Regions from separate parts of the Streptomyces sp. Ag109_G2-15 genome, predicted to be linked through region 3. Evidence: riboswitches for the same ligand, from Rfam matches in the RefSeq annotation. Region 3 holds a riboswitch; each other region holds the start of a gene.
What was found. Region 3 has a riboswitch for thiamine pyrophosphate ahead of thiC (phosphomethylpyrimidine synthase ThiC). Riboswitches for the same ligand answer to the same signal wherever they lie in the genome.
Positions count from the first base shown of each region.

Region 1 (9,674 bases), 2.2 Mb from region 3:
CGCGTGGCCCTTGCCGCGGCCGATCGTCCACTTGTTGACCGGCGTGGTCACCACGAAGGCGATCACGAGCGAGATCACCAGCGAGACCCAGAACAGCGCGTCGCCCAGCGTGGCGTCCATCGCGGACGGCCAGACCAGGATCACCCCGTTGTCGATCAGCTCCATCACCACGATGGACAGGGTGTCCGCGGCCAGCGCCACCCGCAGGGCCGTACGGAAGTCGACCCCGGCGTGCAGGACGCCGCGCAGGGTGAGCGAGTAGCCGAAGAAGAAGGCCAGGACGATCGCCAGCAGCATGGTCGGCAGGTTGCCCCACCCGAACGCCGTGCCGACGACCATGCCCAGCACCTCGCCGATGGCGCAGCCGGTGAGGCAGTGCAGGGTGGCCCGGGCGGCCACGGACCAGGTGGCGGCGGGTGCGTGATGGTGCGCGTGTGCCTCGTGCTCGTGCTCGTGGTGTGCGTGTGCCTCGTGCTCGTGGTGTGCTGCGTGCGCCTCGTGCTGCATGACGACCCCCATGTCAGGTAACGGTTCCTGCGCCCAGCAGGAACCGTATACCCCCCAGGGGTATTCCCCAAGGGGTTATCCGTCGCGCAGTTTCTTCAGCCGCTCCACGTCCGCCGCGTGTCCTTCCTTGCCGCCGGGCGTCTCGATGATCAGCGGTACGCCCTCGGTCGCCGGGTGGGTCATCAGCGCCCGGAACGGGTCCTCGCCGATGTGGCCGGAGCCGATGTTCTCGTGGCGGTCTTTGTGCGCGCCGACCACGTCCTTGGAGTCGTTGGCGTGGATCAGCTTCAGCCGCCCCTCGCCGACGGTGTCGACCAGCAGGTCCAGGGTCTGGTGCATGCCGTTCGGCCCGGTCAGGTCGTGCCCGGCGGCGAAGATGTGGCAGGTGTCCAGGCACACGCCCAGCTTCGGATGGGCGTCCAGCGCCTCGAAGTACGGCCCGAAGTCCCAGGTGCGCGAGCACAGCGAGGCGCCCTGCCCTGCGGTCGACTCCAACAGGAGGCACGGATCGTCGTCGTGGGTCAGCTCGTCCAGCAGCGGCAGCAGGTGCTCGCGCACCTGCCGCAGTGCCACGGCCCGCTCCCGCCCGCCGGTCGCGCTGCCGGTGTGCACGACCACGCCGAGCGCACCGATCTCCCGCCCGCGCCGCAGCGAGTGCCTGAGCGACTCCACCGACTTCTCGACGGTCGCCTCGGTGTGCGAGCCGAAGTTGATCAGGTAGGGGGCGTGCACATACGCCGGGATCGACTCCTCGGCGCAGGCCGCGCGGAACGCCTCGTCCTGCCGGGGGTTCCCGGCCGGTGTGGCCCACCCGCGCGGGTTGGCGACGAAGACCTGCACGGTCTCCGCCTTGAGGTCATGGGCGTACGACAGACCCACGGAGTGCAGGCCGCCGGCCACGGGGACGTGGCCGCCCACGGGGTTGCGGGGGAGGGAGGGCTGATCAGGACTCACCCGTTCAGGGTGTCATGCCCGCCCGGCCCCCGGACCACGGTCCCCGGTGACCCCCGTCACCGGATGGTGATCGTGATCGTCGACCCCTTGGGCGCCTTCTTGCCGCCCTCCACCGACTGCTTCGTCACGGTGTCGCCGAACAGCCCGAGCAGCCCGCGGTCCTTCTCCACCTGGAAGCCGTAGGCCTCCAGCCGCTTCGTCGCGTCGTCCACGCTGGAGCCCACCACGTCCGGGACCTCGATCATCTCCGGGCCCTTGGACAGGGTCAGCGTCACCGTGTCGCCCTGGGCGGCCTGGCTGCCGTCACCCGGGCTCTGCGCGGCGACCTTGCCCTTGTCGTACTCGGAGTTGATCTGCTCGGCGGCGATCTTCACCTTCAGCCCGGCGTCCGTCAGTTCCTGGCGGGCCACGTCCAGGTCCTTGCCGGTGACGTCCGGTACGTCGATCCGGCTGCCCTTGCTGACGGTCAGCGCGATCGCCGAACCGGCATGCCGCTTGGTGCCTGCCTGTGGTGTCGTGGCGATCACGGACCCCATGGGGACGTCGTCGCTGAACTCCCGGGTGACCATGCCCGGCTCGAGACCGTCCGCCTTCAGCCGGGCCTGAGCCTTGGCGAGCGGCTGTCCCTCCAGATCCGGCACGTTCACCGTCTCCGGGCCGAGCGAGATGGTCAGCGTCACCGAGTCGTTGTCCCGGATGCGGGCGCCGGGCGCCGGGTCGGTGCTGATGATCGTGCCGCGCTTGACGGTGTCGTTGTAGGCCCGCTTGACCTTTCCGACGTTGAGCCCGGCCGTGTCGAGCCGCTCCCTCGCCTGAGCCTCCGTCTTCGACAGCAGCGGCGGGACCTTCGTGAACTGGCCGGAGTTGATGTACCAGACCCCGGCGCCCACGCCGAACACGACCAGCACGGCGGCGACGACCGTGAGCACCAGGCGCCTCGTCCGACGGGGCGGCACGGGCGGTGCATGGAGCCGACTGGTGTGCTGGACGCCCGCGGCGGGGTCCTCGTCCTCGTTGACGGGCAGCGGCCGGGGCACGGTCAGCGAGCGCGGGATCACGCTCGTACGGTCCGCAGAGATGTCGCGGTGCTCGTGCTCCGCGGACAGCGCCTGCGGCGGCAACGCGTCCAGCTGCTCGGCGCTGAGACCGGCCCGCGCCCGCAGCACCTGGCCGAGCAGCGCCGCCGCGTCCTGCGGCCGGATGTCCGGGGTGCGGGCGGTGGCGGAGGCGACCAGCTCGTCCAGCTCGTACGGCAGCCCCGGCACCAGCGCCGAGGGCGGGGGCACGTCCTCGTGGATGTGCTTGTAGAGCACCTGCGCGGGGGAGTCCCCGGAGTGCGGCTTGCCGCCGGTCAGCATCTCGTAGAGGACGACACCGCACGCGTACACGTCGACGCGGGGGTCGGCGGTGCCCTGTTCTATCTGCTCGGGCGCGAGGTACGACACGGTCCCGAGCACCGCACCCGTCGTGCTGGTCACGGTGTCCACGGACCGTACGAGCCCGAAGTCGGCGACCTTGACCCGGCCGTCGTCCCCTATCAACACGTTTTCGGGCTTCATGTCCCGGTGCACGAACCCGGCCCGGTGGGCGGCGCCGAGCGCGGCCAGCACCGGCTCCAGGATGTCCAGCGCGGCCCGCGGCTGCAGCGCGCCCCGCTCGCGCAGCACGTCCCGCAGGGTGCACCCGGCGATGTACTCCATCGCCAGGTACACGTACGACCCGTCGGTCCCCTGGTCGAAGACCTGCACCACGTTGGGGTGGGCGAGCCGGGCGACCGACTTGGCCTCCCGGATGAACCGCTCCACGAACGACCCGTCGGCCGCCAGGGTCGGGTGCATCACCTTGAGCGCGAGCACACGGTCGAGGCGGGTGTCCAGGGCCCGGTAGACCGTGGCCATCCCACCGACCGCGATCCGCGCATCGACGCGATACCGTCCGTCGAGCACCTGCCCGACGAGGGGGTCCTGAAGGGTCGTATCCACGCAGGCGAGTGTACGAGGGGTGACCGACAGTCCCGCCCGCTCGGCCGTTCCGGGGACGGACTGCAGCAGAGCTGTGACCCTGGTGGCACGCGGCTAGAAGGCAGGGCGTTCCGGATCCAGGTGCGCGCGGCCCTCCGCCGGGGAGGAGGCCTCGGCGAAGTGCCTGCGCGGGATCCGCCCGGCCAGCCGGGCCAGCCGCCCCGCCTCCACCGCGTGCTTCATGGCGGCGGCCATCGTCTCGGGCTCCTGGGCCCGCGTGACGGCCGAGGCGAGCATCACGCCCGCACACCCCAGCTCCATCGCCAGGGCCACGTCCGACGCCGTGCCGGCCCCCGCGTCCAGGATCACCGGCACGCGCGCGTGCTCCACGATCAGCTGGAAGTTGTGCGGGTTGCGGATCCCGAGTCCGGAGCCGATCGGCGAGCCCAGCGGCATCACCGCCGCACAGCCCACGTCCTCCAGCTTCCGCGCGAGCACGGGGTCGTCGTTGGTGTACGGCAGCACCGTGAAGCCGTCGTCGACCAGCGTCTCCGCCGCGTCCAGCAGCTCCACCGGGTCCGGCAGCAGCGTCCGCTCGTCGGCGATGACCTCCAGCTTGATCAGGTCGGTGCCCAGCGCCTCCCGGGCCAGCCGGGCGGTCAGCACGGCCTCCCCGGCGGTGAAACAGCCCGCCGTGTTCGGCAGCACCCGGATGCCCAGCTTCTCCAGCACCGACAGCACCGAGCCGTGCACCGCGGGATCGACCCGCCGCATGGCCACCGTGGTCAGCTCGGTACCGGAGGCGACCAGGGCCCGCTCCAGCACCTCCAGGCTCGGCGCGCCGCCCGTACCCATGATCAGCCGGGAGCCGAGGGGCACACCACCGAGGACGAAGGGATCGTCGGCCATGGGTCAGCCTCCTTGCACGGCGGTGAGGACTTCGACACGGTCACCCTCGGCGAGGGCCGTGGTCGCCCACTGCGCGCGCGGGACGACGGTTTCGTTGAGGGCGGCGGCCACCCCGGAGGGCGCCACGGTGAGGGTCTGCACGAGGGCGTCCAGCGCGGTGCCCGGGGCGACCTGGCGGCGCTCCCCGTTGACGGAGATGTTCATGCGGGCTGCTCCATGAGTACGGCGCCGAAGCGCTTCGGCGTGAACGGACGGGCCTCGTCGGGCAGCTCACCGCTGACCAGCAGCTCCGCCATGACGTCCCCGGTGACCGGCGTGAGCAGCACTCCGTTGCGGTAGTGCCCGGTGGCCAGCAGCAGCCCGTCGAGCCCGGACGGGCCGAGCAGCGGCGCGTTGTCCGGGGAGCCGGGGCGCAGTCCCGCCCGGGTCTCGGTGAGGGGCAGCTCGGTGATCCCGGGCACCAGCTCATGGGCGTCGCGCAGCAGCTCGTACACGCCCCCGGCGGTGACCGTCGTGTCCCAGCCCAGCTCCTCGCTGGTGGCGCCGACGACCAGCTCGCCGTTCTCCCGGGGCACCAGGTAGACCTGGCTGCCGCGCACCACGGCCCGCACGGTACGGCTCAGGAAGGGCGCGTACCGGCGCGGCACGGTCAGCCGCAGCACCTGGCCCTTCACCGGCCGCACGGGGGGCAGTACGTCCTCCGGGACGCCCGTGAGGCGCCCGCTGAGGCTGCCGCCCGCGAGGACGGTCCGCTCCGCGCGCAGCACCGTGCCGTCCGCCGTGGTGACCCCGGCGGCCCGGTCCCGGACGACGTCGAGCCGCTCGGCCCAGGACCGGTGGAACACCACCCCGGCCCGCTCGCACGCGGCCACCAGGGCCGAGGCCAGCCGCCTCGGGTCGATCTGGTGGTCGCCGTCGACCCGCAGCCCGCCGCGCACCCCGGGCGCGAGCATCGGCTCCAGACGCCGGCACTCCCGCCCGGACAGCCACTCCGACTCCAGGCCCGAACGCTGCTGGAGCGCGTGCAGTTCACGCAGGTGGGCGCGGTCGTCGGCGTCGAGCGCGACGGCGAGCGTGCCGCAGCGGCGGTAGCCGAGGTCGTGGCCGGTCAGCTCGGTCAGCTCGGCCGCGAAGTCCGGGTAGCGGCGGGCGGACTCCAGGTTCAGGGCGAGCAGCGTCTCCTCGCCGTAGTGCAGTTCGGTGACCGCGGCCAGCATCCCCGCCGCGACCCGCGCGGCCCCGCCGCCGGGCTCGGGGTCCACCACGGCCGTGGCGAGCCCGCGCTGCGCGGCCCGCCAGGCCGTGACCAGGCCGATGATCCCGCCCCCGATGACGAGGACGTCGGACGTACGTGACGACATGGGCGTCCAGCCCCTCCCTTCGCCGGCATGACCCGGATCAGGTTCGTACGGTCGGAGGCCGCCAGCCTCCCTCTCAGCCCGGTGCGTCCGGGCTCCCGCGAGTGCTTGTACGGTGGCCACCCTAGCCCGCAGCGCTCGTCACTCGTAAGGGAGCCCCGATCCATGGCCCGCTCGCTGGACGGCCTCGTCCTCGCCCCGGTGGCGGACCAAGCACCAGGTCAGGTGGGTACGCGCACCCGGTTCACGTACCACGAGCAGGACGGCGAGATCTGGGCCGAGTACGCGGGCGGCGACGTCGTACGCGGCCATCTGGTCGGCACCCGGGCCGGTGACCGGCTGGACTTCCGGTACGTGCAGCTCAAGCGGGACGGGACCACCTCCTCGGGGCACTGCGTCTCGACCGTCGTGGAGCTGCCGGACGGGCGGGTGCGGCTGGAGGAGACCTGGGAGTGGGAGTCCCAGCCGGGCGCCGGGACCAGCGTTGTGGAGCAGGTCACCGAGCACGCCCGCTGACTGACGGATTGTCAGTTGTCTATGGTGATCGGGTGAGCGAGCAGACACCGCAGCAGGGCACGTCACAGGGGCGGCGCGTGGTCGTCGCGGGCGCCGGCATGGCCGGAGTGCAGACCGCGGTCGCCCTGCGTGAACAGGGCTTCACGGGGACCGTCACGCTGATCGGCGCCGAGCCCCACCAGCCGTACGACCGGCCACCGCTGTCCAAGGCCGTGCTGCTCGGCAAGGCCGAGGGCTCCGCCTTCGACATCGACTTCGAGTCGCTCGGCGTCGACCTGCGGCTCGGCTGCGAGGTGCTCGGCGTGCGCCCCGGCGACCACGAACTGGACACCGAGGCCGGGCCCGTCCCGTACGACGTGCTGGTCCTCGCCACCGGCGCCGAACCGATCACGCTGCCCGGCACCGAGGGTGTGCCCGGCGTGCACCTGCTGCGCACCCTGGACGACGCCGAACGGCTGCGACCGGTGCTCGCCCGGCAGCACGCCATCGTGGTCGTCGGCGCCGGCTGGATCGGCGCCGAGTTCGCCACGGCGGCCCGGGAGGCGGGCTGCGCGGTGACCGTCGTCGAGGCCGCCGACCGGCCGCTCGCGGGCGCGCTCCCGCCCGAGGTGGCCGCCCCGATGACCGCTTGGTACGCCGACAGCGGCGCCGAGCTGCGCACGCACGCGCGCGTGGAGCGCGTCGAGCCCGGCGCGGTGGTGCTCGCCGACGGCACGCGGCTGCCCGCGGACGCCGTCGTCGTCGGCATCGGCGCGCGCCCCGCCACCGCCTGGCTGGCCGGCTCCGGCATCGAGCTGGGCACGCACGGCGAGGTCGTGGCCGACGCCCAGCTGCGCACCTCCGCCCCGGACGTCTACGCGGTCGGCGACTGCGCCTCCTTCCCCTCGGCCCGGTACGGCGCCCGGCTGCTGGTCCACCACTGGGACAACGCCCTGCAGGGCCCGCGCACGGTCGCCGCGAACATCCTGGGCGAGATCCCCGTGGTCTACGACCCGGTCCCGTACTTCTGGTCCGAGCAGTTCGGCCGCTTCGTCCAGTACGCCGGCCACCACCCCGCGGCCGACCGGATGGTGTGGCGCGGCGACCCGGCGAGCCCGGCCTGGACCGTCTGCTGGCTGCGCGAGGACCGGCTGGTTGCCCTGCTGGCCGTGGGCAGGCCGCGCGATCTGGCCCAGGGCCGACGGCTGATCGAGGCCGGCCGCCGCATGGACCCCGAGGCCCTGACGGACCCGGCCCGGCCCCTCAAGGACAGCACCGCCGACTAGGCACGTCGTCCCCGGCCGGACCGGCCTGGCTTCCGACTGTCAGTGGGGGATGGCAGGCTTGTCCTGTGACCGAGATTGACGCAAAGATCGATGCTCTCGTCCCTGCCTGGCTCACCCTCCCCGACATCGCCGAGATGCTCGACGTCGAGGTGACACGTGTGCGGCAGCTGGTCAAGGAGGGCCAGCTCATCGCCGTACGCCGAGGTGAGAACCGGGCGCTGCACGTCCCCGCCGCCTTCATCGACGGGGACAAGGTCGTCAAGGGCCTGTCCGGGACCCTGACGCTCCTGCGGGACGACGGCTTCACGGACGAAGAGATGATCGAGTGGCTCTTCACCCCCGACCCGACCCTGCCCGGCACCCCCGCGCAGGCCCTGAGCGAGAATCGCGGCACGGAGGTGAAGCGCCGCGCCCAGGCGCTCGCCGTCTGAACCGACCCGCACCACGGGTGGCGTACGGGCCCCGGCCCGTACGCCACCCACTCGCCCACCCATGAACACCGACAACGGGGGGACCCACGCATGTCCGACACCGCCCGCAGCAGGTTCGCCGACGCCCGCCTCTACCTCTGCACGGACGCCCGCCGACGGCAGGGCGACCTCGCCGAGTTCCTGGACGCGGTCCTGGCCGGTGGCGTCGACATCGTGCAGCTGCGCGACAAGGGCATGGAGGCCGCCGAGGAGCTGGAGCACCTGGCGGTCTTCGCCGACGCCTGCGCCCGGCACGGCAAGCTGCTGGCGGTCAACGACCGGGCCGACGTCGCCCACGCCGCCTCCGCCGACGTGCTCCACCTCGGCCAGGGCGACCTCCCGGTCCCCGCGGCCCGCGCGATCCTCGGCGACGACGTCCTGATCGGCCGCTCCACGCACGCCGAGTCCGAGGCCGCAGCGGCCGCCGTCCAGGAGGGCGTGGACTACTTCTGCACCGGCCCCTGCTGGCCCACCCCCACCAAGCCCGGCCGGCACGCCCCGGGCCTCGACCTGGTCCGGTACACCGCCGCCCTGGGCACCGACCGGCCCTGGTTCGCGATCGGCGGCATCGACCTCGGCAACCTGGACGAGGTGCTGGACGCGGGTGCCCGCCGGGTGGTCGTGGTCCGCGCGATCACCGAGGCCGACGACCCCGGAGCCGCCGCGGCGGAGTTCGCGAAGCGGCTGCGGCAGGCCTAGAGCGGGTTCTGTCCGGTGTCTGTCCAGGTTTTTGTCCAAGGGGTGGACAGGAAGCGGACAATTCGGGCAAATTTCCGGTGCCCGGTTGGGGGACCGCCCACCCCTGGCTAACCTGCCGGTATGGCCCTCGGAACCGCATCCACCAGGACTGATCGCGCACGCACCGTGCGCGACATCCTCGCCACCGGCAAGAAGACGTACTCGTTCGAGTTCTACGCGCCGAAGACCCCCCAGGGCGAGCGGAACCTGTGGAACGCGCTCAGGAGGGTCGAGGCCGTAGCCCCCGACTTCGTCTCCGTCACCTACGGCGCCGGCGGTTCCACGCGCGCGACCACGGTCAAGGAGACCCAGCAGATCGTCGTGGACACGACGCTCACCCCGGTCGCCCACCTCACCGCGGTCGACCACTCCATCGCCGAGCTGCGCAACATCATCGGCCAGTACGCGGACGCGGGCATCCGCAACATGCTCGCCGTGCGCGGCGACCCGCCCGGCGATCCGATGGGCGACTGGGTCGCGCACCCGAGCGGCCTGACCTACGCGGCCGAACTCGTCCGGCTCATCAAGGAGTCGGGCGACTTCTGCGTGGGCGTCGCCGCCTTCCCGGAGATGCACCCGCGGTCCGCGGAGTGGGACACCGACGTCGCCCACTTCGTCGACAAGTGCCGTGCGGGCGCCGACTACGCCATCACGCAGATGTTCTTCCAGCCGGAGTCGTACCTGCGGCTGCGCGACCGCGTCGAGGCCGCCGGCTGCGACACCCCGGTCATCCCCGAGGTCCTGCCGGTCACCAGCGTGAAGATGCTGGAGCGGCTGCCCAAGCTCAGCAACGCGCACTTCCCGGACGCTCTGAAAGAGCGGATCCTCACAGCGAAGGACGATCCGGCGGCGGTACGCTCCATTGGCATCGAGTTCGCCACGGAGTTCTGCGCACGGCTGCTGGACGAGGGAGTGCCCGGACTGCACTTCATCACCCTGAACAACTCGACGGCGACCCTGGAAATCTACGAGAACCTGGGCCTGCACCACCCCCCG
Region 1 covers NZ_OCNI01000001.1:5,191,153-5,200,826, forward strand. The annotation lists gene CRP49_RS23300 (DUF4396 domain-containing protein) at 1-507, opposite strand, end outside; gene CRP49_RS23305 (deoxyribonuclease IV) at 583-1,461, opposite strand; gene pknB (Stk1 family PASTA domain-containing Ser/Thr kinase) at 1,518-3,443, opposite strand; gene CRP49_RS23315 (thiazole synthase) at 3,537-4,331, opposite strand; gene thiS (sulfur carrier protein ThiS) at 4,335-4,535, opposite strand; gene thiO (glycine oxidase ThiO) at 4,532-5,692, opposite strand; TPP riboswitch at 5,690-5,801, opposite strand; gene CRP49_RS23330 (hypothetical protein) at 5,855-6,205, shown strand; gene CRP49_RS23335 (NAD(P)/FAD-dependent oxidoreductase) at 6,238-7,470, shown strand; gene CRP49_RS23340 (Rv2175c family DNA-binding protein) at 7,536-7,901, shown strand; gene thiE (thiamine phosphate synthase) at 7,992-8,639, shown strand; gene metF (methylenetetrahydrofolate reductase [NAD(P)H]) at 8,760-9,674, shown strand, end outside.
Region 1: another riboswitch for thiamine pyrophosphate. It lies ahead of thiO (glycine oxidase ThiO); the one in region 3 lies ahead of thiC (phosphomethylpyrimidine synthase ThiC).

Region 2 (9,674 bases), 2.0 Mb from region 3:
TGGCGGCGGTCTCGGGACGGGCCGACGTCGCGCGGGAGCGGCTGAAGCTGCTGTACAAGGCGGGGGTGGGGATCGGGACCACGCTGGATGTGGGGCGTACGGCCCAGGAGCTGGCCGACGTGGCGGTGCCGCAGTTCGCCGACCTCGTGACGGTGGATCTGCTCGAAGCGGTGCTGCGGGGGTGGGAGCCCACCGCGGAGGGCTGGCGGCATCTGCGCCGGGCGGCGATCGGCGGCGACCGGCGGATGATTCCGGTGTATCCGCTGGGCCAGATGATCTCGTTCTCGCGCCTGACGCCGCAGATGCGGGCGCTCCAGGAGCAGCGGGTGATGCTCGAGGCGGACCTGCGGCAGGCACAGGGCTGGCGGGAACAGGATCCGGAGCGTGCCAGGAGGGCCCTGGAGTCCGGGCTGTGTTCGCTGGTGGCCGTGCCGCTGCGGGCGCGGAACGTATCGCTGGGCGTGGCGAACTTCTACCGGACGGCGGATTCCCCGGAGTTCGAGCCGGACGATCTCACCTTCGCGGAGGAACTGGCCGCGCGGGCGGCGGTGGCCATCGACAACGCCAGAAGGTTCACCCGGGAGCACGCGATGGCGGTGACGTTGCAGCGCAGCCTGCTGCCGCGGAGGCAACCGGAGCAGGACGCGCTGGAGGTGGCCTGGCGGTATCTGCCCGGGGAGGCGGGGGTGGGCGGGGACTGGTTCGACGTCATCCCGCTTCCGGGCGTCCGTGTGGCTCTGGTGATGGGTGACGTCGTCGGTCACGGGCTGCACGCGGCGGCGACGATGGGCCGGCTGCGCACCGCCGTGCACAACTTCTCCACCCTGGACCTGCCGGTGGACGAGGTGCTCGGGAACCTGGACGACCTGGTCGTGCGCATGGACAACGAGGAGCACACGGGGGACGCCGGAGAGGGCCACGAGGGGGAAGGCGTGACCGGAGCGACCTGCCTCTACGCGGTCTACGACCCGGTGACGGAGGTCTGCACGATGGCCCGTGCGGGGCATCCGGAACCGGTGGTGGTGCACCCGGACGGGACGGTCACCTGTGCTGACGTGCCGGCCTCGGCGCCGCTCGGCCTGGGCGGCTACCCCTTCGAGACCGCGGAACTGTCCCTGCCGGAGGGTTCGCAACTGGTGCTGTACACCGACGGCCTCGTGGAGGACCGTACCCACGACATCGACGTCGGGATGGAGCGACTGCGCCGGGCGTTGGGTGGGTCCGGGGGCCGCACGCCGGAGGAGACGTGTCAGGCGGTGATCGACTCGTTGAAGCCGTCGCACTCCTCCGACGACATCGCGCTGTTGACGGCACGTACCCGGAGGTTCCCGCGCTCGGATGTGGTCATGTGGGACGTGCCGCCGGACCCGGCGGTGGTTCCCTCGGTGCGGGCGCGCTGCCGGGAGACGTTGCTGGAGTGGGGGCTGGAGGAGACCGCATTCGCCACGGAGCTGATCGTCAGCGAGTTGGTCACGAACGCGATCCGGTACGGCTCGCCGCCGGTCCGCGTACGGCTGCTCCACGGACGCTGTCTGATCTGCGAGGTGTCGGACGGAAGCGGCACCTCGCCGCGCATGCGGCGGGCGGCGACCACCGACGAAGGCGGGCGGGGGCTGTTCCTGGTGGCGCAGTTCGCCCAGCGATGGGGGACGCGGTACACCACTCACGGCAAGGTCATCTGGACGGAGCAGCTTCTTGACGAGGGCGCATCCGCCGCCTTGGGCCTCGCCCCGGTCGACTTTCTTCTCGACCAGTTCGATGATCCTGACCTGTGAGTCGGCGTTGAGCACAGGTGGACGCCCCCCAGTGCACGGCTCGCGCCGCAAGTCACCCAATTGGATCTGCGACACTGGTACAGCCATGCCTAAGCCCGGAGAACTCACTTTCGTCGCCCCGCGCGGAGCCAAGAAGCCGCCGCGGCACCTTGCCGATCTCACGCCTGCCCAGCGCAAGGACGCGGTGGCCGAGATCGGGGAGAAGCCGTTTCGTGCCAAGCAGCTCTCGCAGCACTACTTCGCGCGGTACGCGCACGACCCCGAGCAGTGGACCGACATCCCGGCCGGCTCGCGGGACAGACTGCGCGAGGCGCTGTTCCCGGAGCTGATGACCGTCGTGCGGCATCTGTCGACCGACCAGGGGGACACGCGCAAGACGCTGTGGCGGCTGTTCGACGGCACGCTCGTGGAGTCGGTGCTGATGCGGTACCCGGACCGGGTGACCATGTGCATCAGCTCGCAGGCCGGGTGCGGGATGAACTGTCCCTTCTGTGCCACCGGGCAGGCGGGGCTCGACCGGAATCTGTCGACCGCCGAGATCGTCCATCAGATCGTCGACGGGATGCGGGCGCTGCGGGACGGTGAGGTCCCCGGTGGGCCGGCTCGGCTGTCCAACATCGTCTTCATGGGGATGGGCGAGCCGCTCGCCAACTACAACCGGGTCGTCGGAGCCATCCGCGCGCTCACCGATCCCGCGCCGGACGGGCTCGGGCTCTCGCAGCGCGGGATCACCGTGTCGACGGTCGGGCTCGTGCCCGCCATCCACCGGTTCGCCGACGAGGGCTTCAAGTGCCGGCTCGCGATCTCCCTGCACGCCCCCGACGACGAGCTGCGCGACACCCTCGTCCCCGTGAACACGCGCTGGAAGGTGCGTGAGGTGCTGGACGCCGGGTTCGAGTACGTCGAGAAGTCCGGGCGCCGGCTGTCGATCGAGTACGCGCTCATCCGCGACATCAACGACCAGGCCTGGCGCGGTGACCGGCTCGGACGGCTGCTCAAGGGCAAGCCCGTGCACGTCAATCTCATCCCGCTGAACCCGACGCCGGGGTCCAAGTGGACCGCCTCGCGGCCGGAAGACGAGAAGGCGTTCGTCGAGGCGATCGCCGCCCATGGGGTGCCGGTCACCATCCGGGATACGCGGGGGCAGGAGATCGACGGGGCTTGTGGTCAGCTCGCGGCCACCGAGCGGTAATCTGGCCACGTCAATCACATCTTCATATTCCGACAGGGGAGCGCCACAGCGCTGAGAGTGCGGCAAGCGGGCCGCAGACCCTCTGAACCTCGCCCAGGTCATTCTGGGTAGGAAGTTCGGTCACCACTCATGCTGTTGCGCCCTGCCCGGATCCTTCCCCGAAGGACCGGGCGGGGCCGCGTTCTTCCTGGCCAACCCCAGGAGGACACTCACGTGCACACCAAGACCCTCGTGGCCACGGCGGTCGGCCTCGGCCTGCTCACCTTGTCCGCGTGCGGATCGACGGACACCAAGGGCTCCGCGGACTCCAAGACCGTCACCCTCGTCAGCCACGACTCGTGGGCCGTCTCGAAGAACGTGCTCAAGGACTTCGAGAAGCAGTCCGGGTACAAGGTCAGGGTCCTGAAGGGCGGCGACGCGGGCCAGGCCGTCAACAAGGCGATCCTGACCAAGGACAACCCGCAGGGCGACGTCTTCTTCGGCGTCGACAACACGCTGCTGTCCCGGGCCCTCGACAACGGTCTCTTCCAGCCGTACGAGGCGAAGGGCCTCGGCACCGTCGGCGCCGCCTACCAGCTCGACCAGGACAAGCACCGGGTCACGCCCATCGACTACGGCGACATCTGCGTCAACTACGACAAGGCGTACTTCGGCGAGCACAAGCTGACCCCGCCGCAGACCTTCGCCGACCTGGCCAAGCCCGCGTACAAGAACCTCCTCGTCACCGAGAACGCGGCCACCTCCTCGCCCGGCCTCGGCTTCTTGCTCGGCAGCGCCGCGCAGTACGGGGATGGGGGCACCTCCCGCTCGAGCGAAGCCGAGAGTGGGGGAGGCTGGCAGGGCTACTGGCAGAAGCTCAAGGCCAACGGCGTCAAGGTCGTCGACGGCTGGGAGCAGGCCTACTACCAGGAGTTCTCCGGGTCGTCGGAGGGCAAGAAGGCGGGCGGTGACCGGCCGCTCGTCGTGTCGTACGCCTCCTCCCCGCCCGCCGAGGTGATCTACGCCAAGAAGCGGCCCAGCACCGCTCCGACCGGTGTGGCCACCGGCACCTGCTTCCGGCAGATCGAGTTCGCCGGGCTGCTGAGCAACGCGAAGAACACCAAGGGCGGCAAGGCGTTCATCGACTTCCTGCTCTCCAAGGAGTTCCAGCAGGACATGCCGCTGAACATGTTCGTGTACCCGGTGGTCAAGGGCGCCGCGGTGCCCGCCGACTTCACCAAGTACGGGCCGGCCGCCAAGGATCCCGAGACCATGGCCCCCGCCAAGATCGCCGCCAACCGCGACCAGTGGGTCAAGTCGTGGACGTCACTCGTACTGAAGTAGCCACGAGGCGGACGCGCGGGAGCGCGGCGCGGCTGGGGCTCATGGCCCTGCCCGTCGCGTTCTTCGCCGTCTTCTTCGCCTGGCCCGTGGCCGCGATCGTCGCGCGCGGGCTGAAGGTGGACGGCGTCTGGCAGTTCGGGCGGATGGCGGACGTCGTCACCCAGCCCGACATCCGGCACGTGCTGTGGTTCACCACCTGGCAGGCGCTCGCCTCCACCGCGCTCACCCTGCTGCTCGCCCTGCCCGCCGCCTACGTCTTCGCCCGCCTGGACTTCCCCGGCAGACAGCTGCTGCGAGCCGTCGTCACGGTCCCCTTCGTGCTGCCGACCGTCGTCGTCGGTACCGCGTTCCTCGCGCTCGTCGGCCGTGGCGGGCTCCTCGACGACCTGTGGGGCGTACGGCTCGACACCACCGTGTGGGCGATCCTGCTGGCGCACGTCTTCTTCAACTACGCGGTCGTCGTCCGCACGGTCGGCGGCCTGTGGGCCCAGCTCGACCCCCGGCAGGAGCAGGCCGCCCGGATGCTCGGCGCGTCCGCGCTGCGGGCCTGGCGGAAGGTGACGCTCCCCGCCCTCGCACCCGCCGTGGCCGCCGCCGCGCTGATGGTGTTCCTGTTCACCTTCACTTCCTTCGGCGTGGTGCAGATCCTCGGCGGGCCCACCTTCTCCACCCTCGAAGTGGAGATCTACCGCCAGACCTCAGAGGTCTTCGACCTGTCCACGGCCGCCGTCCTCACCCTCGTCCAGTTCGTCGCGGTGGGCGCGATCCTCGCCGTGCACGCCTGGACGGTACGGCGGCGGGAGACCGCCCTGCGACTCGTCGACCCGAAGGTTACCGCCCGCCGGCCGCGCGGTGCCGGGCAGTGGGCGCTGCTCGCCGGGGTCCTGGTCACCATCGCCCTGCTGCTGGTCCTGCCGCTCGCCGTGCTCGTACGGCGCTCCCTCGACGCGCCGGGCTTCGGCTACTACCGCGCCCTGACCGACGCCGACGGCGGCACCTTCCTCGTCGCGCCGCTGCACGCCGTGTGGACCTCCCTGGAGTACGCCGTCGCCGCCACGGCCATCGCCGTGCTGATCGGAGGCCTCGCCGCCGCGGCGCTGGCCCGCCGGGACGCGGGCCGGCTGATGCGCGGCTTCGACGCGCTGCTGATGCTGCCGCTCGGCGTCTCCGCGGTGACGGTCGGCTTCGGCTTCCTCATCTCGCTGGACAAGCCCCCGCTGGATCTCAGGCAGTCCTGGATTCTCGTCCCGCTCGCCCAGGCGCTGGTGGGCGCCCCCTTCGTCGTACGGACCATGCTGCCCGTGCTGCGGGCGGTGGACGGACGGCTCAGGGAGGCGGCGGCCGTGCTCGGGGCCTCGCCCTGGCGGGTGTGGCGGGAGGTCGACCTCCCGCTGGTGCGGCGGGCGCTGCTGATCGCGGCCGGGTTCGCGTTCGCCGTGTCCCTAGGGGAGTTCGGAGCGACCGTGTTCATCGCCCGGCCGGACAACCCGACGCTCCCGGTCGCCGTGGCCCGGCTGCTGAGCCGGCCCGGGGACCTCAACTACGGGCAGGCGATGGCCCTGTCGACGATTCTGATGGTGGTCTGCGCGGCCGCGCTGCTGGTCCTGGAGCGGCTGCGCACCGACCGGACGGGGGAGTTCTGATGCTGCTGAGCCTCGCGGCCGCGACCGTGCGCTTCGGCGGACGGCCGGTGCTCGACGCGGTCGACCTCGACGTCGCCGAGCACGAGGTGGTGTGCGTGCTCGGGCCCAGCGGCAGCGGAAAGTCGACGCTGCTCAGGGCGGTGGCCGGGCTGCAGCCCCTGGACGCCGGGCGGGTGCTGCTCGACGGCCGGGACCAGGCGGGCGTGCCCGCGCACCGGCGGGGCGTCGGGCTGATGTTCCAGGACCACCAGCTCTTCCCGCAGCGGGACGTCGGCGGCAACGTGGCCTTCGGGCTGCGCATGCACGGCGTGCCGAAGGGTGGACGGGACGCGGAGGTCGGGCAGTTGCTGGAGCTGGTCGGGCTGCCGGGCGCCGCCGGGCGGGCCGTCGCCGGGCTGTCCGGCGGCGAGCAGCAGCGGGTGGCCCTCGCCCGGGCGCTCGCACCCCGGCCCCGGCTGCTCATGCTGGACGAACCCCTCGGCCAGCTCGACCGCTCGCTGCGCGAACGGCTGGTGGTCGAACTCCGGGAACTGTTCGGCCGGTTGGGTACGACCGTGCTCGCGGTCACCCACGACCAGGGCGAGGCCTTCGCACTGGCCGACCGGGTGGTGGTGATGCGGGACGGGCGGATCGCCCAGTCGGGGACGCCGCTGGAGGTCTGGCAGCGGCCCGCCGACGAGTTCGTGGCGCGCTTCCTCGGCTTCGACAACGTGGTCCCGGCGACCGTCGCCGACACGGCGGCGGACACCCCGTGGGGCAAGCTGCCCGTGCCCGACGGCTCGCCCCAGGGCAGCCGCCCGCTGCTGGTCCGGCCCGCCGGGGTCCGGCTCGTCGCGGCCGACGAGGGCCTGCCGTGCACGGTGACCGCCCGCACCTTCAAGGGCACCCATGTGACCGTCCACCTCCGGCCCCGGGACGGCGGCCCGCGCCTGGAGGCGGCCTGCGCACTCCGGGACGCGCCGGAGGCCGGGGCGGAGGTGGGAGTCGGGTTCGACGTGGCCGAAATCGTCGTGCTCGGCTGATCACCCCGCCCCTAGGGTGAGGGCATGACTTTGCTCGCCCATGACCGTTACTGCGACGAAATCGCCCTTCAGGTAGGGCAGTTGAGGGCCGTGCTGACCTCCGGCACGGACCTCGCCACCACCGTGCCGACCTGCCCGGACTGGTCGCTGGAGGACCTCGTACGCCATATGGGTGGCGCCCTGCGCTGGGTGGACACCCTGGTGCGCAGCCGGGCGCAGGAGAACATCCCGCAGGAGGAGATCCCGCTCGGTGCCGGACCCGAGGAGCGGGGTGACGCGGCGGCCCTGGACAAGTGGCTGGCGGAGACCGGCGAGCTGGTCGTGGCGGCGCTGCGCGAGGCCGGGCCCGACACCACGGTCTGGGCGTGGGCCGGGAGCCTCGACTCGGGCTTCTGGGCCCGGCGCATGACGCACGAGATCACCGTGCACCGCGCCGACGCCGCGCTCACGGCCGGGCTGCCCTACGAGGTCGCGCCCGACATCGCCGCCGACGCCCTGGACGAGTGGCTGCAGCTCGTGGAGTGGGTGCAGCGGAACGCGGCGCTCCCGGCGGCCGGGGAGCTGCGTGGAGACGGACGCAGCATCCACCTGCACGCCACCGACACCGCCCCGGCCCTGAACGCCGAGTGGCTCGTCGAGCTGGGGGAGGAGGGCGTGAGCTGGCGCCGGGGCCACGAGAAGGCCACGGTCGCCCTGCGCGGCCCGCTCACCCCGGTGATGCTCGCCTTCTTCCGGCGGCTGCCGCTGGACACCCCCGGCCTGCAGGTGCTGGGCGAGCGCGAGGTGCTGGAGTTCTGGCTGGAGCGGACCAGCTTCGGCTGAAGGCCGAAGGCCGAGTGCTGAAAGCCGAGTGCTGAAAGCCGAGAACGCCGAACACGACCGCGGCCCGTCCCCCGGGGATACGGGGACGGGCCGCAGCGATGTGCGAAGTGAGGCGTCAGCGGCTGCTGTTCGCCCCACGGCGGCGCATGCCGAAGTAGACCGCGCCACCGCCGGCGACGACGAGGGCGCCCGCGACACCGGCGATCAGACCGGTGTTGGAGTTGGCACCGGTCTCGGCGAGGTTGCCGTCACCGGCAGCCGGGGACGGCGCGTTGCTCGGCGTGGTCGCCGGGGCGGAGCTGCTCTCGGAGGCCGACGGAGTCGGGGTGGAGGTGGACGCCGACGGCTTCGGCGTCGGGGTGGCCGGCGGAGTCGGAGTCTGGGACTCCTCCTTCTTGCAGGCCGTCGACGGGGTCACCAGGTCGGGCTTGACGTCCTCGTCGACCAGGTTGCCGGCCTTGACGTGGACGCGGTAGGTGGCGTTGGGCTTCCAGTCCTCCTGGAAGGTCACCGTGGTGCCCTGGGCGGAGCCCTTGACGTCCTGCGGCTCACCGACCTGCTTCTCGACACCGGCGGCGTTCTTCGAGAAGACGGTGATGGTGGCCGGGGTGCCGGAGCCGTCCTTGTCGGTGACGACGATGACACCCTTGTTGCCGTCGCACTGGGCTTCGGCGGAGAACTCACTGATGTTGCAGGCGAGCGCCTGGCCGGCGACACCGAGGGCCAGTGCGGCGGAGGCGGAGGCGACACCCAGGACGCGCACGGAACGGCGTGCGTTGCGGCGGGTTATGGACAACGTTTGTCCTTTACAGAGTGCAGAACTGCGGGGGGCTGAGAGGGGAGATGGGGCGACGGATGAGGTGAAGCCCCAGCACCCCCAAGAGGCTCACAGGTTTATAAGCGCTCCATAAGGAGTGTCAATGCATATGCCCACGAGGGCGGTTGGCTTTGCCTGCTTATTAACCACCGAGACGTTTCAACGCCTCCGGGGCCTGCTCGATCCGGTCAACAAGGGCGATACGGGACTCCATCGCCCGCCCCCGGGCCAGCGACCGCAGCAGCGGCCAGGTCGGCAGTTCCCGCGTCCAGTGCTCCTCGTTCACCAGCACCATCGGCGTGGGCTCGCCCCGCGACTCGTAGTAGTTCGGCGTCGCGTTGTCGAAGATCTCCTGTACGGTGCCGGCGGCGCCCGGCAGGAACACCACCCCGGCGGTGGAGCGGGCCAGCAGGCCGTCCTCACGGGTGGCGTTGGCGAAGTACTTGGCTATGTGCGCGGCGAAGGCGTTCGGCGGCTCGTGGCCGTAGAACCAGGTGGGGATGCCCACCGACTCCGCACCTCCCGGCCAGCGTTCGCGCACCTCGAAGGCCGCCCGCGCCCAGTCGGTGACGGACGGCCGGAACGAGGGCGCCTTGGCCAGGAGTTGGAGCGCCTCCTCCAGCATGCCGTCGGCGAAGGGGGCGGCGTACGCGCCGAGGTTCGCCGCCTCCATCGCGCCGGGTCCGCCGCCGGTGGCGACCGTGAACCCGGCGCGCGTCAGCTCCCGGCCCAGCCGCGCGGCTCCCGCGTACTCGGCCGTGCCCCGCGCCATCGCGTGGCCGCCCATGACGCCCACCACCCGGGTGCCGACGAGGAGTTCGTCCAGGGCGTCGGAGACGGCGTCGTCGTGGATCGCGCGCAGCATCGAGGCGTAGATGTCACCGTCGGCCTTGGTGCGCTGGAACCAGGCGTACGCCTGCGCGTCCGGTGTCGCCTCGTAGCCCTCCTCCAGCGACTCGAACAACTCGTCGGGCGAGTAGACGAAGCCGCGGTACGGGTCGAAGGGGAGCCCCGGAACCGGCGGGAACACCAGGGCGCCGGACGACCGGACGCGGGCGGCCGCCTCGGGGTCCATCGGGC
Region 2 covers NZ_OCNI01000001.1:953,156-962,829, reverse strand. The annotation lists gene CRP49_RS03905 (SpoIIE family protein phosphatase/ATP-binding protein) at 1-1,775, shown strand, start outside; gene rlmN (23S rRNA (adenine(2503)-C(2))-methyltransferase RlmN) at 1,861-2,967, shown strand; TPP riboswitch at 2,992-3,099, shown strand; gene CRP49_RS03895 (thiamine ABC transporter substrate binding subunit) at 3,181-4,290, shown strand; gene CRP49_RS03890 (iron ABC transporter permease) at 4,332-5,933, shown strand; gene CRP49_RS03885 (ABC transporter ATP-binding protein) at 5,933-6,955, shown strand; gene CRP49_RS03880 (maleylpyruvate isomerase family mycothiol-dependent enzyme) at 6,980-7,777, shown strand; gene CRP49_RS03875 (LAETG motif-containing sortase-dependent surface protein) at 7,893-8,573, opposite strand; gene CRP49_RS03870 (LOG family protein) at 8,737-9,674, opposite strand, start outside.
Region 2: another riboswitch for thiamine pyrophosphate. It lies ahead of CRP49_RS03895 (thiamine ABC transporter substrate binding subunit); the one in region 3 lies ahead of thiC (phosphomethylpyrimidine synthase ThiC).

Region 3 (9,674 bases):
AGAAACGTGCCTGTCAACGCGTGCATATGCGTCCGCACTACCCCACCGCATGAGCCCTACTATCGGCTCGCCATGACAGCAGCAGGGAAGCACCAGGTGAGCCGCGCGGAAACCTCACGTCGAGGCAGTCGGCCGGGCCGGGCGGGCATCAGAGACGTGGCCGCCGCCGCCGGAGTCTCCATCACGACCGTCTCTGACGCCCTCAACGGCAAGGGCCGGCTCCCGGATGCCACCCGACGCCATGTCCGCGAGGTCGCCGACCGGCTGGGGTACCGCCCCTCGGCCGCCGCCCGCACCCTCCGTACCGGCAAGTCGGGCCTGATCGGCCTGACCGTGACGACGTACGGGGATGAACCTTTCACCTTCACAGAGTTCGCCTACTTCGCCGAAATGGCCCGGGCCGCGACCTCGGCCGCGCTCGCCCGCGGCTACGCCCTGGTCATCCTGCCCGCGACCTCCCGCCACGACGTGTGGTCCAACGTGGCCCTGGACGGCACGGTCGTCATCGACCCCTCCGACCAGGACCCGGTGGTCAGCGAACTCGTCCGACAGGGGCTGCCGGTCGTCTCCGACGGCCGCCCGGCCGGCTCGCTCCCGGTCACCGCCTGGGTCGACAACGACCACGAGGCCGCCGTCCTCGGCATCCTCGACCACCTCGCCGACGCGGGCGCCCGCCGGATCGGCCTGCTCACGGGCACGACGACGGACACCTACACCCATCTGTCGACCACGGCCTACCTGCGCTGGTGCGAGCGCGTCGGCCAGGACCCGGTCTACGAGGCCTACCCGGCGCACGACCCGTGCGCGGGCGCCGTCGCCGCCGACCGGCTGCTCGCCCGCCCCGACCGCCCGGACGCCGTCTACGGTCTCTTCGACCCCAACGGCACCGACCTGCTCGCCGCCGCCCGCCGCTACGGCCTGCGCGTCCCGGACGACCTGCTGCTCGTGTGCTGCAGCGAGTCCACGGTGTACGCCAACACCGAGCCGCCCATCACCACGCTCTCCCTGAAACCGCGCCGGATCGGCACCGCGGTGGTCCAGCTCCTCATCGACGCCATCGAGGGCGTCGAGTCGGACCAGCCCGTCGAGCAGGTGATACCGACCGAGCTGATCGTGCGCACCTCGTCCCAGCGGCGTCCCCCGCGCACGACCGTCAGCCCGCCGCGGACCCCGGAAGAGGGATAGCGGGGGTATCGCAGGCGGGCATGCCTGGCGGACGGGTCGGATCACCCGCTGCGGCCTGAGGGCCGGGGTCCGAATCCGGGCCGCCGGGCTCCGCCGTCTCGCTGCACGCGGCTCCGCAGGCCGCCAAACGGGTCGGTCGACCGTCCAGCCGTGCGGCCGACGCCTGATGGGCAGCCGGTCGAACCCCTGCCCAAACGGGGCGAAAGCCGCGGTGAACTGGAGTCTTGCTCCGATTCACTACCCCTGGGTCATCACACGGCGCGACGCGCATTCCTATGATGGGCCCACGACACCGCTGGCCGCTGCGACCAGGCAGTCCGAAGCGGTGCAGCTGCGGCGCGATGGTGGAGGGGTCTGATGACTCAGGGGGCCGGTCAGGGACCCGAGGTGGAGCGGACGGCGACGTTGCGCGACTTCCGGGTACCCGCTTACGTCCACGAGACCGGTCCGTACGTCCAGACCCACCCCGGTGACAGCCTCCCGCCCGTGGACGAGGCGTACCCCGAGGGCTACACGCCCACCCAGCGCGACCTGCCCGTCATCAACCGCGGCGACACGCTCCAGGTCCCCGTCGAACCGGTCCCCGCCGCTCCGGCCGAACAGCCCACGGCCGGCCCCGGTCCGCTGTACGTCGTCGGCGACGTCCACGGCTACCTGGACGAACTGGTGGCCGCCCTGCAGGAGAAGGGGCTGATCGACGCCTCCGGCCAGTGGTGCGCGGGCACCGCCCGGCTGTGGTTCCTCGGCGACTTCACCGACCGCGGCCCGGACGGCATCGGCGTCATCGACCTGGTGATGCGGCTGTCCGCCGAGGCGGCCGCGGCCGGCGGCTACTGCAAGGCCCTCATGGGCAACCACGAGCTGCTGCTACTCGGCGCCAAGCGCTTCGGCGACACCCCCGTCAACTCCGGCGCGGGCACTGCCACCTTCCAGGCGGGCTGGCTGCTCAACGGCGGCCAGAAGACCGACATGGACCGCCTCCAGGACCACCACCTGCAGTGGATGGCCCGCCTCGACGCCGTCGAGGAGGTCGACGGCTACCTGCTCGTGCACTCCGACACCACCGCATACCTCGACTACGGCGACTCGATCGAGGCCGTCAACGACACCGTCCGTGAGACGCTCACACGCAACGACGCGGACGAATGCTGGGACCTGTTCCGGAAGTTCACCAAGCGCTTCTCCTTCCGCGACGAGGGCGGCGCCGACGCCGTACGCTCCCTGCTCGATACGTACGGTGGCACCCGCATCGTTCACGGCCACAGCCCCATTCCGTACCTGCTCGGCGAAGTCGGCTCCGAGGACGGCGAGGAGGGCGGCGGGCCGGTCGTCGAGGGACCGCACGTCTACGCCGAGGGACTCGCCATCGCCATGGACGGCGGAGTGACCATGGCCGGAAAACTGCTGGTCCAGCAACTTCCCCTGGATATCTGAGCGTTCCCGGGGCAGGCGCACCCCATACCGCATGAACGCAGGTCGGCACGCAAATTCCGGCAACCCCCTGTCACCGTGTGCCGTCACGGCTCTACCATCGGCTTATCCGTAGCAGGCTCCCCTCCGTTTCTGCCCGACGGCTCGCCGGCATGCGAGCCCCAAGCCCTACGGAGCATCGGGGGATGCACATGAACAGCGTTCCGCAGCACCTGCTGAGCGAGGACCGCCAGGAATTCGAGCGGATCCTCGATGAGGCGCTGCGCTCCGCACCACACCGACCGGAACTGGCCGCTGTCGGACAGCGGCTGAACCCCGAACAACTGCGCACCATGGCCCTCAACGCCACCGCGCTCATCACGGCCGCCGTGGCGACCGAGTACCAGCACTACGTGAAGGCCCGCGAGGAACTGCGCCACCCGGCGCCGTCCACCCCCGTGGCCGCCCGCGATTCCGGTTCCGTCGAACCGGGTGCGGACGCGATGGGGCTCGCCGCCGGCATCGGCGAGGCCGCCGAGACGACCGGTGCGGGCGCCATCGCCGTGATCGCGGTGCTGGCTCCCGTCCTCGCCGGGACCGCCGCGGCGATCTTCCTGCTCGTCGGCTACATCCTGAGAATGCTGGCCCCCGGCCAGGCCTTCGCCCAGACCATGCTCACCGCGGGCTGGGTGTTCGGCGCCGTGGCCGCGGCCGCGATCCTCGTCGCCGCGGTCGGGCTGCTGCTCACGGCCCTGCGCAACAGCGCCGCGGCGGAAGCCGGAACCCACGACGCAGCGAGCGAGGAGGTGGCCAGGGCCAGAGAGGCCTGGCGGGACGCCCTGCTGGAGCGCGGCATCCTGCCGTTCCTGCGGGACGCACTCGCCCAGCCCGGCGCGGCCGCCCTGCACCGCGCGGCCCCGCCGGCCCCGACCGGCCGCATGCCCCGTCTGGGCTACGACCGGCCCGGCTTCAGCAGCCCCGACGACGGCGCCGCCTCCGGCCGTCCCAGCTTCACCAGCCCGGACTACACGAGCCCCGACTTCGGTGGCCCGGAACACCAGCCGGAATAGCCCGGCTTGCGCCCCGGCCAGGGGCGCGGCCGGACACCCGGCCCGGAGACGCTCGCACGTCTCCGGGACCGACGGTCACCGCGGCGGGATCAGTCGGCGAGCGGCAGGTACACCCGGTTGCCCGCTGCTGCGAACTCCTTCGACTTCTGGGCCATGCCCTCCTCGATCTCGGCCCGGCTGCCGCCGTGTTCGCGGCGGATGTCCTGCGAGATCTTCATGCTGCAGAACTTCGGCCCGCACATGGAGCAGAAGTGGGCCGTCTTGGCGGGCTCGGCCGGCAGCGTCTCGTCGTGGAACTCCCGTGCCGTGTCCGGGTCCAGGGCGAGGTTGAACTGGTCCTCCCAGCGGAACTCGAAGCGGGCGTCGGACAGCGCGTCGTCCCACTCCTGTGCTCCGGGGTGCCCCTTGGCGAGGTCGGCCGCGTGCGCCGCGATCTTGTAGGTGATGACGCCGGTCTTGACGTCGTCACGGTTGGGCAGGCCCAGGTGCTCCTTGGGCGTGACGTAGCAGAGCATCGCCGTGCCCCACCAGGCGATCATCGCGGCACCGATGCCGGAGGTGATGTGGTCGTACGCCGGAGCAACGTCCGTCGTCAGCGGGCCGAGCGTATAGAACGGAGCTTCATCGCAGATCTCCTGCTGAAGGTCGATGTTCTCCTTGATCTTGTGCATCGGGACGTGTCCCGGGCCCTCGATCATGGTCTGTACGTTGAAACGCTTGGCGATCCGGTTGAGTTCCCCGAGCGTGCGCAACTCCGCGAACTGCGCCTCGTCGTTGGCGTCCGCGATGGAACCGGGGCGCAGGCCGTCGCCCAGCGAGTACGTGACGTCGTAGGCGGCGAGGATCTCGCACAGCTCCTCGAAGTTCTCGTACAGGAACGACTCCTTGTGGTGCGCGAGGCACCACGCGGCCATGATCGAGCCGCCGCGCGAGACGATGCCGGTCTTGCGGTTGGCGGTGAGCGGCACGTACGGCAGGCGCACGCCCGCGTGGACGGTCATGTAGTCCACGCCCTGCTCGGCCTGCTCGATGACCGTGTCCTTGTAGATCTCCCAGGTCAGTTCCTCGGCCCTGCCGTCGACCTTCTCCAGCGCCTGGTAGAGCGGCACCGTGCCGATGGGGACGGGGGAGTTGCGCAGCACCCACTCGCGGGTGGTGTGGATGTTGCGGCCGGTGGAGAGGTCCATGACCGTGTCGGCGCCCCACCGGGTCGCCCAGGTCATCTTCTCGACCTCCTCCTCGATGGAGGACGTGACCGCGGAGTTGCCGATGTTGGCGTTGACCTTCACCAGGAACCGCTTGCCGATGATCATCGGCTCGATCTCCGGGTGGTTGACGTTGGCCGGCAGCACCGCACGGCCCGCCGCGATCTCCTCGCGGACCACCTCGGGAGAAACGTTCTCGCGGAGGGCCACGAACTCCATCTCGGGCGTGATCTCGCCGCGGCGGGCGTACGCGAGCTGTGTGACGGCCTTGCCGTCACGGCCCCGGCGCGGCTGACGCGGGCGCCCGGGGAAGACCGCGTCCAGGTTGCGCAGCCCGCCGCGCGGTGAGGTGTGCTTGATCCCGTCGTCCTCGGGACGGACGGGACGGCCGGCGTACTCCTCGGTGTCGCCGCGGGCGATGATCCAGTTGTCCCGCAGCGGCGGCAGGCCCCTGCGGACATCTGTGTCGACGAGTGGATCGGTGTACGGGCCCGATGTGTCGTACAGCGTGACCGACTGCCCGTTGGTGAGGTGCACCTGGCGGACCGGCACGCGCAGGTCGGGGCGGGTGCCCTCGATATACGCCTTGTGCCAGCCGATGGACTTCCCGGCCTCCTGGGACTTGTCGTCCTGGACGGAGGCAGGCGTGCGTGCGTCCTTGTTGGTCATGAGACCTACTCCCTACGCCGGCATTACCCGGTAACAGGTTCGGCGGTCGACGCAGCGGTTTCCGTCTGCCGATGTTTCCCGTGAAACCACGTTCCACGTGAAACATCGCGAATACGGAGGTCAGCGTCCTCTCAGCCCGGTGCTCCGAGCTCCCGCGTGTGCAAAGGTGCCTCCACGCTAGCGTCAATTCGGGCGCGGTGACCAGAGGGCCCCTGGCGTTCTTGCGATGATCTGGCGGTGACCACCATGGAGCAGTACCCGTACCCGCCTTCCGAACCGCCGCGCGGAGGCGGTTCCGGACAGGGCGACGGACACGGCCATGACGGCGACGGACACGGGCACCAGCACGTCCCGGGCCCTGGCCACGGCCACGGCCACGGCCACGGCCACTCGCACGGTCACAGCCACAGCCACGGACCCGCCGCGCCGGTCTCGAAGCATCTGCGCAAGGTCATCGCGGCGATCCTGATCCCGTTCGCGGCCGCGGTCGTGGTCGGCCTGGTGGTGCTCTGGCCCGGGGGAGCCCCACCGCACGAGCGCACGGGCGTCGGCTTCGACCGCCAGACACAGCAGGCCACGGTCACCAAGGTGGTCGAGGTGAGCTGCAAGTCGGTGAACGCCTCGGGGGACACCCCGACCGGAGACACCTCCACCGCTGAGGGCAACTCCGCGCAGCAGGAGGCGAAAGGTACCTGCAAGAAGGCGACGGTCCGGGTCGACACCGGCAACGACCAGGGCCGTACGTTCACCGAGATCGTGCAGCCCGACCAGTCACGGCAGTTGCACCAGGGCGAGAAGGTCGTGGTCGCCTACGAGCCCTCGGCGCCGAAGGACCTGCAGTACTCCGTCACCGATGTGAACCGCAAGTTCCCGATGGCGCTGCTCGCGGGGATCTTCGCGCTCGCCGTCGTGGTGGTGGGACGGATGCGCGGTGTGATGGCGCTGGTCGCGCTGGCGGTGAGCTTCATGGTGCTGACGCTCTTCATCCTGCCCGCGATCCTGCAGGGCTCGAATCCGCTGCTGGTGGCCGTCGTCGGGGCGAGCGCGATCATGCTCATCGCGCTCTACATGTGCCATGGACTGTCGGCCCGTACGTCGGTGGCGGTGCTCGGCACGCTGGCCTCCCTCCTGCTGATCGGCGTCCTCGGCTCGGAGTTCATCGACTGGGCCGCGCTCACCGGCAACACGGACGACAACACCGGTCTGATCCACGGCCTGTATCCGTCGATCGACATGAGCGGTCTGCTGCTGGCCGGCGTCATCATCGGTTCGCTGGGCGTCCTGGACGATGTGACGGTGACGCAGACCTCGGCGGTCTGGGAGCTGCACGAGGCCAATCCGGCGATGGGCTGGCGCGGGCTGTACCGGGCGGGCATCCGCATCGGCCGCGACCACATCGCCTCGGTGGTCAACACCCTCGTCCTCGCCTACGCCGGCGCCGCGCTGCCGCTGCTGCTGCTGTTCTCGATCGCACAGAGCAGCGTGGGCACGGTGGCCAACAGCGAACTGGTGGCCGAGGAGGTCGTGCGCACGCTGGTGGGCTCGATCGGCCTGGTCGCCTCCGTCCCGGTCACCACCGCGCTCGCCGCCCTGGTGGTGTCGGCCGACCGGCCGGGACCGGACGCGGCGGCCCCCGCCGGGGCACAGCCCGCTCCGGCGCGCGGCGGCAGGGGCCGACGCCGGAAGCGGTGAGCGGGGCCCGGCAGGGGCCGGAAGTCCACTGAAGAAGCGTTCCTGCACAGTCACACGCGGCAGGGCAGAGCGCCTGGCGCCCCGTCGCCGCAACGCCTCAGCCGGCGCTCTGCTCCTCGGCCAGGATGCGGTCCAGGGCCTCGTCGAGGTGGGCGTCGAAGTCGGCCAGCGCGCCCTCCTGACCGAGCGGCACGAGCTTGTCCGTGCGGTCGAGGAAGGCCACGAGCGGCGGCGCCGAGGAGCGGAACATGGCCTGGTCGCCGCCGACCTGAAGCCGGATCAGCACCTCGCCCAGCACCTCGGAGTCGACGGGGGCGATGTGCACGTCCCCCTCGCCGCACGGCCGCCCGACCCCGTCGATCAGCAGCTCGCGGCCGAAGGCCCAGGTCACCGGGGCATCTCCGGGCAAATGGAAGGTCAGCCGCACGGCATAGGGATCACAGGTCTCATAACGCAGCTCCACCGGAATACGGAAGGAGAGTTCCTCCGACACGAGAAAGCTCATCATGACCTCTGCCTGTACGGATTCGCGCATCGCCTACCCCGTCAAATGACATGGACTGGCCGGGATTGATCCCTCGACCGTGGGTCAAATCTTGCTGAACGTACACGACAGATCACAAGGAGTGAGTTTTCAGATACTGATAGAGAGCATCAACGCCCCCAGATGGCGCCCGATCTCGGTCTGCAACCGTTGGGCGGCGGGCAGCAGCCGGTCGGCCTGGTGGGCGGGGAGCGAGATGGCCATCGTGGCCGCCGTGGTGCCGACCGTGATCGGAATCGCCGCGCAGACCGTCCCGAGCGCGTACTCCTGACGCTCCACCACCGGCTCCATCCGCGGCATCCGGTCCAGTCGGCGCAGCAGGGCATGGTTGTCGCGCACGGTGTACGGGGTGATGGACTGCACCGGATAGCGGGTCAGGTGGTCCCGGCGGGCGTCCTCGTCCAGCTGGGAGAGCAGACACTTCCCGATCGCGTGCGCGTGCCCCGTCTCACGGAAGTCGGCCCACTCCTCGACCGCGGGAGTCTCCCGCGAGTCGGAGACGCACATGACCTCGATCTCGCCGTCCCGGTACATCGCGTAGTACACCGGAGCACCGATCGAATCGCGCCAGTGCGCCAGGGTGTCGGCCACCGTGCTGCGACGTTTCTGCTGCGCTCCGCTGCTGCTCAGCCGCTCGGCTGCGTCGCCCAGGAAGAACAGCCCTTTCTCACGGCGCAGATAGCCCTCGTGCACGAGGGTGCGCAGCAGGTGATAGGTCGTGGGCAGGGCGAGGCCGGTCTCGCGGGCGAGTTGCTTGGCGGGGGCGCCGTACTCGTGTGCCGCGACGGTCTCCAGCAGGCGCATCGCGCGCTGCACGGATCCGATGAGGGTCGCGGCGGACGGTTGACCCGGGACGTCCGCGGAGTGCGAGGGTCCGGGGAGGGACGCGGCGCGTGGCTGTCCCGGGACGGTCGCGGCGGGTGGCCGCTGCAGCGGGGGTGTGCAGGAGTGCGGCTGGGCGGGGGGTGCGTGGGGTTCTGCCGGTGCGGTGTCAACCGTGGCCAAGGGTCACTCCCGTAGCGCGAGGGTGGGGGCAGCCCGTGCGGTGAGGCACGGGTGGGGGTGTACGCCGCCAGCGGGGCCCGGCCCCGCGTGGGGTTCCGGACTCTAACCGCCCGCCACCGCGTGCAGACGGCCTGCCGGGGAAACTTCCCTCCCCCGAGGGAACCGGCGATTCGCGTTACCGCTCACCGGCTCCCGCGTCCCTCACCAGTCGCTGCGCGACGAGGAGTTCGACATGAACTTGCGCACGATGTAGATCAGTCCGCCGACCAGCGCGACGAAGACCAACGCCTTGAAGAGCAGGCCGATCACGAATCCGACCACGGTCGCTATCAGGCTGCCGAAGACGACCAGGGCGATGACCGGCACCGCGACCCACTTCACCCACCACGGCAGCCCCGCGAAGATCTCTCGCATTGCCCTCGTCCTTTGCGTTCCGGTGCGTTCACGGCGTACTGCGCGCTGTCGTGGACGCAGTTCTCGATGTCTGCACTCGATGCTAGGGCCGCCAGAGGGTCCCGCGGGGGCCTCGCACCCCTTGTCCTCCCCTGAGCCTCCCCCTAGGGAACCCCGAGGGCCGGCCTCAGGCCTCAGGCGGAGAGAAGACGACCAGAACCCGCAGATCCTCGCTGATGTGGTGGAACTTGTGGGCGACACCGGCCGGCACGTACACCACGCTGCCCCGCGCCACCTGGGTGGTCTCCTCACCGACCGTGATCGACGCGCGACCGCTGACGACGAAGTACACCTCGTCCTGATTGTGCGGCCGCTGTGGATCGTGCTCGCCCGCGTTGAGGGCGTACAGGCCGACCGACATGTGCCGCTCCCGCAGAAACTGCAGGTAGGCACCTTCGTTGGCGGCGCGCTCCGCCTCCAGTTCGTCCAGCCGGAATGCCT
Region 3 covers NZ_OCNI01000001.1:2,996,544-3,006,217, reverse strand. The annotation lists gene CRP49_RS13380 (LacI family DNA-binding transcriptional regulator) at 73-1,185, shown strand; gene CRP49_RS13375 (metallophosphoesterase) at 1,543-2,619, shown strand; gene CRP49_RS13370 (hypothetical protein) at 2,802-3,665, shown strand; gene thiC (phosphomethylpyrimidine synthase ThiC) at 3,755-5,539, opposite strand; TPP riboswitch at 5,532-5,705, opposite strand; gene CRP49_RS13360 (YibE/F family protein) at 5,786-7,231, shown strand; gene CRP49_RS13355 (SsgA family sporulation/cell division regulator) at 7,329-7,766, opposite strand; gene CRP49_RS13350 (IclR family transcriptional regulator) at 7,866-8,780, opposite strand; gene CRP49_RS13345 (DUF5326 family protein) at 8,982-9,194, opposite strand; gene CRP49_RS13340 (cupin domain-containing protein) at 9,361-9,674, opposite strand, start outside.